DNA from 3 places in the Microbulbifer sp. YPW1 genome. Region 2 is predicted to be linked to each of the others. Evidence: predicted binding sites of a transcription regulator. Region 2 holds the regulator's gene; each other region holds the start of a gene.
What was found. The regulator sigma-54, encoded in region 2, starts transcription at its own class of promoters, with help from an activator protein. The targets are predictions, from matches to a motif close to TGGCACANNNNTTGCNNT.

Region 1 (3,280 bases), 160 kb from region 2:
CTTCCAGGCGGCAATCTGGATGGGATAATTCCACGCGCCGATACCGGCACAGATACCAATCGGCTCGGGCCGGGTGTAGAAGAAGCCTCCGGGAACAACCTGGTACTCTCCCTGCAATGACGCCGCCTGCCCGCCGAAAAACTCAAGGCAATCGGCTGCAGAACCGATGTCGGCTTCCGGCGTTTCCGCGAGTGGCTTGCCGCCATCCAGAGACTCGAGGCGTGCCAGCTCGTCACAGTTGTCCCGCAACAGCTGGGCCGCCTTTACCAGTACACGACCGCGCTCGGCCCCACTCAATGCAGACCATTCCGCCTGCCCGCGCTTTGCAGACGCGACAGCCTTATCCACTTCAGCCTGCCCGGCTTGCGCAACCCGGCAGATGACCTTGCCGGTCGCGGGGTTGATGGTGTCAAAGAACTGGCTTTTTTCCGGCGCCACATACTCACCGTGAATCCAGAGTAACTGATCGTCCATATCCGGCATCCTTTCCCCTCACCTCTGGTGAGATTCCTAATAACTGTGATTACCTGAAGACACTGCGCACTCAAAAAACCAGGAGCACTCAGCAGCAGGAAAATGGCTAGAAACTGCGAGTAACGCCGATAACAACGTCACCGTCGGTCAGCTTCGGGTTGGCGAGAAAGGGATCCACACCATCGGTATCGTACCAGCGCAGCCCGAAGCTCCAGTCATCGACCACATAATCCACGCCAATATCCCAGTAGGTGAAATCCAGGTTGTCGTTACCGGAGCCAAACGTCTGCTCGCCGACGCGCAGTGACGGCGTCAACCCCGGACAAACTTCGTAACCGAGGGTTATTTCATAGGCGAGCGCAGAAACGCCATCGAGAAAATCATCGCCGAAATAGTTATCTGTCCACCAGACGCTGGGACTGGCAGAAAATTTATCCTTGGAGTAATTGAGATAGGTATAAACCTCGGCGTAATCCAGACTGAATTCAGAGCCGGGATAGTTATAGCTCCAGTATCCAATATCAAAGTTGAAACCACTGTCGCCGATGTCTTTGGTAAAACCGATATATGGATCAATCTCCATACTGTTTCCGTTGCCGCCAAAATCCGTGTTTGACGCCCAGACGCCCAAATACAACCCGCCGTCGTGGGACCAATTGAAATCCCCCTGCACCTGAGGGCGGCCATTAGAGTTGGAGATACTGCGAAACATGTAATCACTTGCCATCAGCAAGCTGCCGGCAAAGGTACCCAAGGTGTCTTTCTCACTTTGGGATTCCTGCGCGAGGGATTTGGCAGCAAAACCGCTGAATAGAATGATCGCTATCACCCCATGCAGGAAGCCAGCTCTTTGACGTAATTTTGCTTCCATGCCTTCTATCCTCGGATGTAATCTAAAAACACCCCTTACTGTAGGATAAGATTCAGGCGGTTCAAGGCAGGGCGCGGGATATAAATTCCGGCAAATTGACGGCATGTAAATCAGGACGGGGAAAGTCGATGCGCTGGTTTTGTCGGAATGGCATCCATTCCGTCAGCAATACACGACTTACACAGACAAAAAAATGGCGAGCAAAATGCTCGCCATTTTTAAATTCAAACCAAAGGTTTATCGACTGGTATGCACTAAACCAGTGGAGGCGCGGAGAAATAATCCATGGAGTAAGCCACCCGCTCCTCCACATTCTTTTCCAGCTGTTCCAGATCCATTTTTTCAATGTGCTCCAGCCGCGTACGCAGGCCAACGCCATTGGCAATCTGGATTGCGAGGCCGGGGCGCGCATTCGCCTCCAGCAGCAGAGGGCCGCGTTTGCGATCGAGCACGATATCGCAGCCCAGATAGCCGAGACCGGTCATTTCATAGCAGCTGGCCGCCAGCCGCACCAGTTCCTGCCAGCCCGGCACTACCAGATCGGAAAATGGCATTTCCGTATCTGGATGTTTGTCGATTCGAATGCCCCGCTGCACCGCATGACAGGATTTACCTGTGGCGAGATCCACCCCGACACCGACAGCGCCCTGGTGCAGATTGGCTTTGCCATCGGAATCGTGGGTGGAACAGCGCAGCATGGCCATCACCGGAAAACCTCGGAACACGATCACACGGATATCCGGCACCCCCTCGAAGGAGTACTTGTCGAATACCGGATCGAAATCCACCAGCGCCTCGATCATCACCCGGTCCGGCTTGCCGCCCAGGCTGTAGAGACCGCTGTGGATATTGCTGACGTGCCGCTGGATATCCAGCGCGGTGACTTTGCTGCCGGAGGGTTTCAGGTATTCATCACCGTCGCGCCCGACAATCACCAGGATCCCCTTACCACCGGACCCCCTGGCGGGCTTGATCACGAACTTTTCCAGCGGTTCGATGACCCCCATCACGCGCGTGCGGCTGGGCTGGGTCTCGAAGGCGGCAATCAGCTCGGGCACCGGTATACGGTAACGCTTGGCCTGGCGCTTGGTATTGAGCTTGTCATCGACGATGGGATATTTATCGCGATCGTTGTAGCGCGCAATGTAATGCACATTGCGCGCGTTCATACCCAACACGCCAAGCCTGCGCAGTTGGAAGGGCGAAACCAGCCCGCCACGTAAGAAAGACGGAAGCTGCATCAGCGCACCAGCTGGCGGAACCGCGCCAGTTCACCGAGCCGGAATCCGGTGTAGTTGCCGACGATCATGATGAAGCCCAGCAATACCAGCAGCAGTTCCGGGAAGTTGAAGGTCCAGTGCTCGATATAGCGGTTGGTCATCACCCACCAGGCGAGTACTGCAACCAGCAGGCTGCCTCCGGCCTGTATCACCACCTCATAGGGACCATCCTCTTCCCACACGATGGACATACGCTCGATGGTCCAGGCGAGAATGATCATGGGGAAGAAGGTGACCGTCAGCGCCTGCTCGATACCGAGTTTGTAGCTCACCACACTGATCGCCCCCATCAGGATCACCACCGTCACCACGACGGCGGCGATCCTCGCCACAAGGAGCAGGTTGAGCCTGCTGAGATAGAAACGGATCCACAGGCCGAGGATCAGGATCAGTACAAAAATGGCGAGACCGGTAAACAGCTGGGTTTCGATAAAGGCGATGGCGAGCAGTACCGGCATAAAGGTACCGGAAGTCCGCAGTCCCACAAACACCCGCAACAGCACTACCACCAGCGCCCCGACCGGCACCAGCAGGATCAATTTGAAAATGCTCTGCTGCTCGATGGGCAGGCTGTAAATAGAGAAATCCACCAAGGCTTCTTTTTCCTGGCTGGTGCTCAGCATGGCCACGTCCCGCGCCGGTACATCGTTGGAGA
Region 2 (3,280 bases):
AACTTGGGCTGGTCATCCGGCAGCAGGAAGTTGCCGGATGTGTGCGTTGGCTATTATGCCGCGGCGGCACTGTTGATTGCCAGTGCGTACAGCTCGTCACTGGTGCTGGCTTCGCGCAGTTTTTCGCGCACCCGGCTGTCACTGAACAGCGCTGCGATCTCCGCCAGGGTCTCCAGGTGCTCCTGCTCCGAGTTCTCCGGTACCAGCAGGGCAAACAGGAGATCGACAGGCTGGCGGTCGATGGCGTCAAAGTCTACGGCAGGGGAGGTCGTGCACAGCACGCCAATGGGCTTTTCACAGCCGGGCAGGCGGCAGTGTGGGATGGCGACACCCTCGCCAATACCGGTGGAGCCAAGGCGCTCCCGGGCTACCAGCTGGTTGAAAACAGTATCGGAGTCCAGATCGGGGTATTGTTCTGAGATCGCCTGGGCGATGTTGAGTAACAGCTTTTTCTTGCTACTCCCCGCCAGGTGGCAAAGGCTCAGGCGGGGAGAGAGTAGTGCTTCCAATGTCATAACTTACTGATGATCTAGCGGTACAGGCCAGCCGGTAACCTGATGGTGTTACGACTAGCGGTGACTGCGTAACTTTTCTTTGTGTTTCAGCAGCTGCCGGTCGAGTTTGTCGGCGAGAGAATCAATCGCCGCGTACATATCTTCCGATTCCGAATCTGCAAATACATCCTTGCCATTCACGTGAACCCGCGCTTCGGCTTTCTGGATGAGTTTGTCGACGGAAAGTATGACCTGTGTATTGGTGATCAGGTCGTGGTGGCGGGAGAGCTTGTCCAGTTTGGTCAGGCAGTAATCGCGAATGGCCGGAGTTACGTCAACATGATGGCCACTGATATTGATCTGCATGGATTTCTCCTCATCGGGTGCAACACAATCTGGCAGCACCCCCGCACAGGGCGGCAACCCTACTAGGAAGTGCGCCAGAATGGAAGGATACACTCAATGTCAGTGCATTGGTTGCGCAGAAAATGATCGCCGGAGGGTTGCAGCGCCCCTGTTTTGTGACCCTGGTGGCTAGACCAGTCGTTTCCGCTCGCTGGAGGAGGGGATTCCCATGGATTCGCGGTATTTTGCCACGGTGCGCCGGGCCACTTTGATCCCCTGCGAATCCAGCTCCTGAGTGATCTTGTTGTCCGACAGGGGCTTGCGTGGCTGCTCGGCGTCGATCAGCTTGCGGATCAGTGCGCGGATGGCCGTAGATGAGGCGTCCTCGCCGGAGTCGGTGCTGACATGGCTGGAGAAGAAGTATTTGAGCTCGAACACACCGCGGGGGGTGAGCATGTATTTCTGGGTGGTCACCCGGGAAATGGTGGATTCGTGCATGCCGATGGTTTCGGCAATATTTGCCAGTACCATGGGTTTCATGGCCTCCGGTCCCAGCTCGAAAAACCCCTGCTGCTTTTCCACGATACAGCTGGCGACCTTGAGCAGGGTCTCATGGCGGCTCTGCAGGCTCTTCAGGAACCAGCGCGCTTCCTGCAAGTTGTCGCGCAGGTAGTTGTTCTCGCTGGAGTTGTCCGCGCGTTTGATTAGCGATGCATAGGCGTCGTTGATGCGCAGCTTGGGGGTTGTCTCCGGGTTGAGCTCCACCACCCAGCGCTGCTGTTTGCGGCTCACAATGACATCCGGGACCACATACTGGGGTTCTTCACCGCCAAAAGCTTCGCCGGGGTAGGGGGTGAGGGTCTGTATCAGACGCATAACCTCGCCCAGCTGGGCCTCACTGAGACGGGTTCTGCGGCTCAACTGGCGAAAGTCCCGTTTCCCCAGCAGGTCCAGGTGCTGGTCCACCACAATCAGTGCCTGGGGCAACCACGGTGTTTCGGCCGGTTGCTGGCGCAGCTGCAGTAGCAGGCTCTCGCGCAGATCGCGGGCGCCGCAGCCCACCGGCTCAAACTGCTGGATGGTCTTCAGGACCGCGAGGACCTCGTCGATTTCGACTTCGAGGGCCTCGGCCATTTCGTCCAGGTCTGAATCCAGGAAACCGTTGGGAGCAATGGCGTCGATCAGTGACTCGCCGATAAGCTTGTCGCCCTCGGTCAGTGGTGTGAGGTTGAGCTGCCACAGCAGGTGATCCTGCAGGCTCTCGGACACCGCGTTGCGCTGTTCGAAGGCGAAGTCGTCCCCTTCGCCGCCGGTGTAGCTGCCGCCGGTATAAATGTCGTCCCAGCGGGTATCCACCGGCAGGTCATCTGGGATCTCGCTGTTCCAGTCGCCATCGGCAGTAGAGTCGTTCTTGGCCTCGCGGGCGCTCTCGCGCTCGGCGGCTTCGCGCTCCTGTCCTTCGGAGCTTGCGGGGGTGTTTTGATCCTGGTGTGTCTCGCCGGCGTGCTCGTCAAAGTCCGATTCCAGCAGCGGATTGCTGTCGAGCGCCGACTGGATTTCCTGTTGCAGGTCCAGGGTCGACAGCTGCAGCAGGCGAATGGCCTGTTGCAGCTGGGGCGTCATCGTCAGCTGGGTACCGAGTTTTAACTGGAGTGACTGCTTCATAAAGGGGTATGCCGGCAGAATTATCTGGCGTTAGTGCGCTGAACAGAATCTGTATCTGTTACGGCGGCGTAAAGCTCATTTCCTGCAGACTACCCCGGGGCAAATCGGAACACAAGAGGCAGGTTAAGCAATAAGTGTGCCGAAACGACATTTGCCCTTGGTTGCGCCCGTATTATTTGTGATGGCCGTCTAGGGTTGCGGGAGATCTAGCAGATGGATCCCCCGGCTTTTGCTCAAATGGTGAACTCGTGTCCCAGATAGACGTCTTTTACCTGCTTGTTCGCAGCGACGTCTTTGGGGTTGCCTGAGGCGATAATATGCCCTTCGCTGACGATGTAGGCGGTCTCGCAGATATCCAGGGTCTCGCGCACATTGTGATCGGTGATCAATACACCGATGCCGCGATCTCTCAGGTGGCGGATGATCTGCTGGATGTCGTTGACCGAGATGGGGTCAACTCCGGCAAAAGGCTCGTCGAGCAGGACGAAGGCGGGGTTGGTAGCCAGGGCGCGCGCAATCTCAACGCGACGGCGCTCGCCGCCGGACAGGGCCATGCCCAGGCTGTCGCGGATGTGGGTGATATGGAATTCTTCCAGTAGTGCTTCCAGCTGCTCCTGGCGCTGGCTGCGGTTCAGGTCCTTGCGCGTCTCGAGGATGGCGAGGATGTTGTCTGCCACTGACAGGCGACGAAATACCGATGCCTCCTGGGGCAGGTAACCGATTCCCTTGCGTGCACGGCCATGCATCGAATAGCCAGTAATGTCTTCACTGTCGAT
Region 3 (3,280 bases), 1.5 Mb from region 2:
GGCGTGAAAGGCGGTTACTTCCCGGTTCCGCCAGTCGACTCCCTGCACGACGTGCGCGCCGCCATGTGTTCCGCCATGGAAGCCATGGGCCTGGAAATCGAAGTGCACCACCACGAAGTGGGTACTGCGGGCCAGTGCGAGATCGGTGTTGGCGCCAACACCCTGACCAAGAAAGCGGACGAAGTTCAGATCCTGAAGTACGCGGTACACAACGTAGCCCACGCTTACGGCAAAACCGCTACCTTCATGCCCAAGCCGCTGGTAGGTGACAACGGCTCCGGTATGCACGTGCACCAGTCCTTCAGCAAGGACGGCGTAAACCAGTTCGCGGGCGACGCCTACGCTGGCCTGTCTGAAACTGCCCTGTTCTACGTTGGCGGTATCATCAAGCACGCGCGCGCCCTGAACGCGATCTGTAACTCTTCCACCAACTCCTACAAGCGTCTGGTTCCGGGCTTCGAAGCGCCGGTTATCCTGGCCTACTCCGCGCGCAACCGCTCTGCGTCTATCCGCATTCCGTTTGTGCCGAGCCCGAAAGGCAAGCGCATCGAGACCCGCTTCCCGGATCCGACCGCCAACCCGTACCTGGCCTTCGCAGCCCTGCTGATGGCTGGCCTCGACGGCGTGAAGAACAAGATCCACCCCGGCGACGCGGCCGACAAAGACCTGTACGACCTGCCGGCGGAAGAACTGGCCGAGTACCCGACCGTTGCTTCCAGCCTGGAACAGGCCCTGGACGCACTGGACGAGGACCGCGCGTTCCTGACCGAAGGTGGTGTATTCACCGACGACGCCATCGACGCCTTCATCTCTCTGAAGCGCGAAGAAGTACAGCGTGTGAACATGACCACTCACCCGGTCGAGTTTGAACTGTACTACTCCTGCTAAGTAGCAGGTATCATCAGCGCGCCGCCGCCGGTTTCTCTCGCAAGGGAGATCTGGTGAGAACGGCGCAAAGATGACGAGAAAGCCCGCACTCTGGTGTGGGCTTTTTTATGCGCGTCTGATTTTCGCGATACACTAGCCTTAAAACAGGCTCCCTGAAATACATAGTGAGAGGCAGGAACGCCCATGAGCAGGTGGATTGCACTTACCGCAGCGCTGCTGGCCGCAGCGGCGATGGCACAACAGGACTCGGCAGACAAAGATCGCGCCGCAGACGGCAAGGGTGCAGACAGTGCGTCCGGTAGCAGCGTGTACCGTATCGTCGGGCCCGATGGGAGGGTGACATTCAGCGACTCCCCGCCCGCTGGGCAGAAAGCCGAGAAGATCAGGATCGGGCCCACCAATGTGCAGCCCATAGCGCCCCCCCTGCCGCTGCCCACACGCAAACTGTCGCCACGGGATCAAGACGACCGGGAGCGCCGCGGAAACGATCAGGGGCCGGTGAACTTCTCTATCGTTAGCCCTGCCAACGACGCCACCATTCCTCCGGGACAGCGATTTATCGTGTTACAGGTGGCGCTCAATCCCGTGCCGCGCGATGGCTACGCTTTCTATGCGGTGATCGATGGGCAGCGCTGGTCCGGTATGTCTTCCGGCACCAGCTTGGATATTTCCGCGCTGGAACGTGGTACACACACCGTGCAGGCGGTATTGCTTGGCGCCGGTGGGCAGCCACTGGCGCAGTCCCAAGCGATCCAGATCCATGTGAAGCGTCCAGGTGGGCAGGTACCCGATTACCCCGCCCAGCAGGCGCCGCAGATGCCGAAACTGCCGCAGGCGCCGGGTGTGGCCAAGCCGCCCAAGCCGAAGCCCCGTTGAGCTGATCTCCTTCTCACCGCCCTCGCCCCCGTTGCGCCAAACTTGCGCACCGGGGCGCCTTCTCTCTCCTGGCCCTGAAGCCCCCTGTCGCTTCTCGTGCACGCCTGGCCGCCGAATTCTTCCCGTGCTCCGTTGTGAGCAGCAAAGTTGATCGTTTTTTGCTCTATGCACACATTTGGTGCATTATGGTGTGCAGTCGCGCGCCGACACCCCTGAAACCTTCCCTCGTGCCCGGGTTTTTGCGCCATTTTGGTTTGCTTCTTGCACTGCCATTAAGCGAACCGGAGATATGAACAGAATCGGACCCCCGAATGCTCAAGGACCGTCAGTTACGCCTGCTTTTGGACAACCTCACCTCGGCCGTTTTGGTGCTCGATGAGAACCTGTCCCTGTGCTACCTCAACTCCGCCGCGGAAGATCTGGTGGCGGCGTCCAGTGCCCGCTCTATCGGGTTGCCCCTGGAAGAGGTAGTGCGCGAGTCCCGCGCTGCCCAGCAGGCCCTGCGCTCGGCGCTGGCGACCGGGGAAAAGTACACCGTGCGCCGCGCCCTGTGGCTGCTGCACAACCTGGAAGAATGCACCGTCGATTACTCGGTGACCCCGCTCACCGATCTCGGGCTGTTGTTGCTGGAAGTGCAGTCCATGGATCGCCTGTTGCGCATCGCCCGCGAGGACGCGCTGATCTCCGCCCAGGAGACTACCCGCAACCTGGTTCGGGGCATGGCACACGAAGTGAAAAATCCACTGGGCGGAATTCGCGGAGCGGCACAGTTGCTGCAAAGGGAACTGGTAGATCTGAACGACGAGGGTCTCGGTGAGTACACCCAGATCATCATTGAAGAAGCGGATCGCCTGCGCAATCTGGTGGACCGGATGCTGGGGCCGCGCCAGCCGGTGAAGCTGCTGCCGGTAAACGTGCACTCGATTACCGAGCGCGCCGCCCAGTTGATCGAAGCGGAGTGCGACGGAGCGCTGATCATCAAGCGGGATTACGACCCGTCGATACCGGATATTCCCGCAGACAGCGAGCAGTTGATCCAGGCGGTATTGAATATCGCGCGCAATGCGATGCAGGCCATCGCCGAAAGTATCGGGCTGGAAGCCGGCAGCCTGACGATCCGTACCCGGGTGCAGCGTCAGTTCACCATCGGCCGCAGGCACTGTCCGCTGGTTTGTCGAATCGACATCCTGGACAACGGCCCGGGGATTCCGGAGGACATTCGCGAGCGTATTTTCTACCCGATGATTTCCGGGCGCGCCGAGGGTTCCGGGCTGGGCTTGTCCATTTCCCAGCACATCATCAATCAGCACCGGGGGCTGATTAAATGCGAGAGCGAGCCGGGACAGACCGAATTCCAGATTTATTTGCCGCTGGCGAGTGAATAGCCGCAGCGGAATTGAAGACATTACAAATTATTCGAAAGTAAAAACGCAGGCCGGAAAATTATTATGAACAATCGCGTTTGGATCATTGATGACGACCGCTCCATCCGCTGGGTACTGGAGCGCGCCCTCTC

Region 1: a site for sigma-54 is predicted at 1,543-1,560, ahead of HUW35_RS00515 (TorF family putative porin). Genes of this name have one in related genera too.
Region 3: a site for sigma-54 is predicted at 2,015-2,032, ahead of glnL (nitrogen regulation protein NR(II)). Genes of this name have one in related genera too.

The regions. Positions count from the first base shown of each region.
Region 1 covers NZ_CP055157.1:106,098-109,377, forward strand. Annotated here, with positions in the region: gene betB (betaine-aldehyde dehydrogenase) at 1-474, opposite strand, end outside; gene HUW35_RS00515 (TorF family putative porin) at 581-1,345, opposite strand; gene HUW35_RS00520 (alpha-L-glutamate ligase-like protein) at 1,600-2,586, opposite strand; gene HUW35_RS00525 (inactive transglutaminase family protein) at 2,586-3,280, opposite strand, start outside.
Region 2 covers NZ_CP055157.1:267,691-270,970, reverse strand. Annotated here, with positions in the region: gene ptsN (PTS IIA-like nitrogen regulatory protein PtsN) at 54-515, opposite strand; gene hpf (ribosome hibernation-promoting factor, HPF/YfiA family) at 570-860, opposite strand; gene HUW35_RS01245 (RNA polymerase factor sigma-54) at 1,029-2,504, opposite strand; gene lptB (LPS export ABC transporter ATP-binding protein) at 2,738-3,280, opposite strand, start outside.
Region 3 covers NZ_CP055157.1:1,750,541-1,753,820, forward strand. Annotated here, with positions in the region: gene glnA (glutamate--ammonia ligase) at 1-888, shown strand, start outside; gene HUW35_RS07455 (DUF4124 domain-containing protein) at 1,072-1,764, shown strand; gene glnL (nitrogen regulation protein NR(II)) at 2,076-3,149, shown strand; gene glnG (nitrogen regulation protein NR(I)) at 3,207-3,280, shown strand, end outside.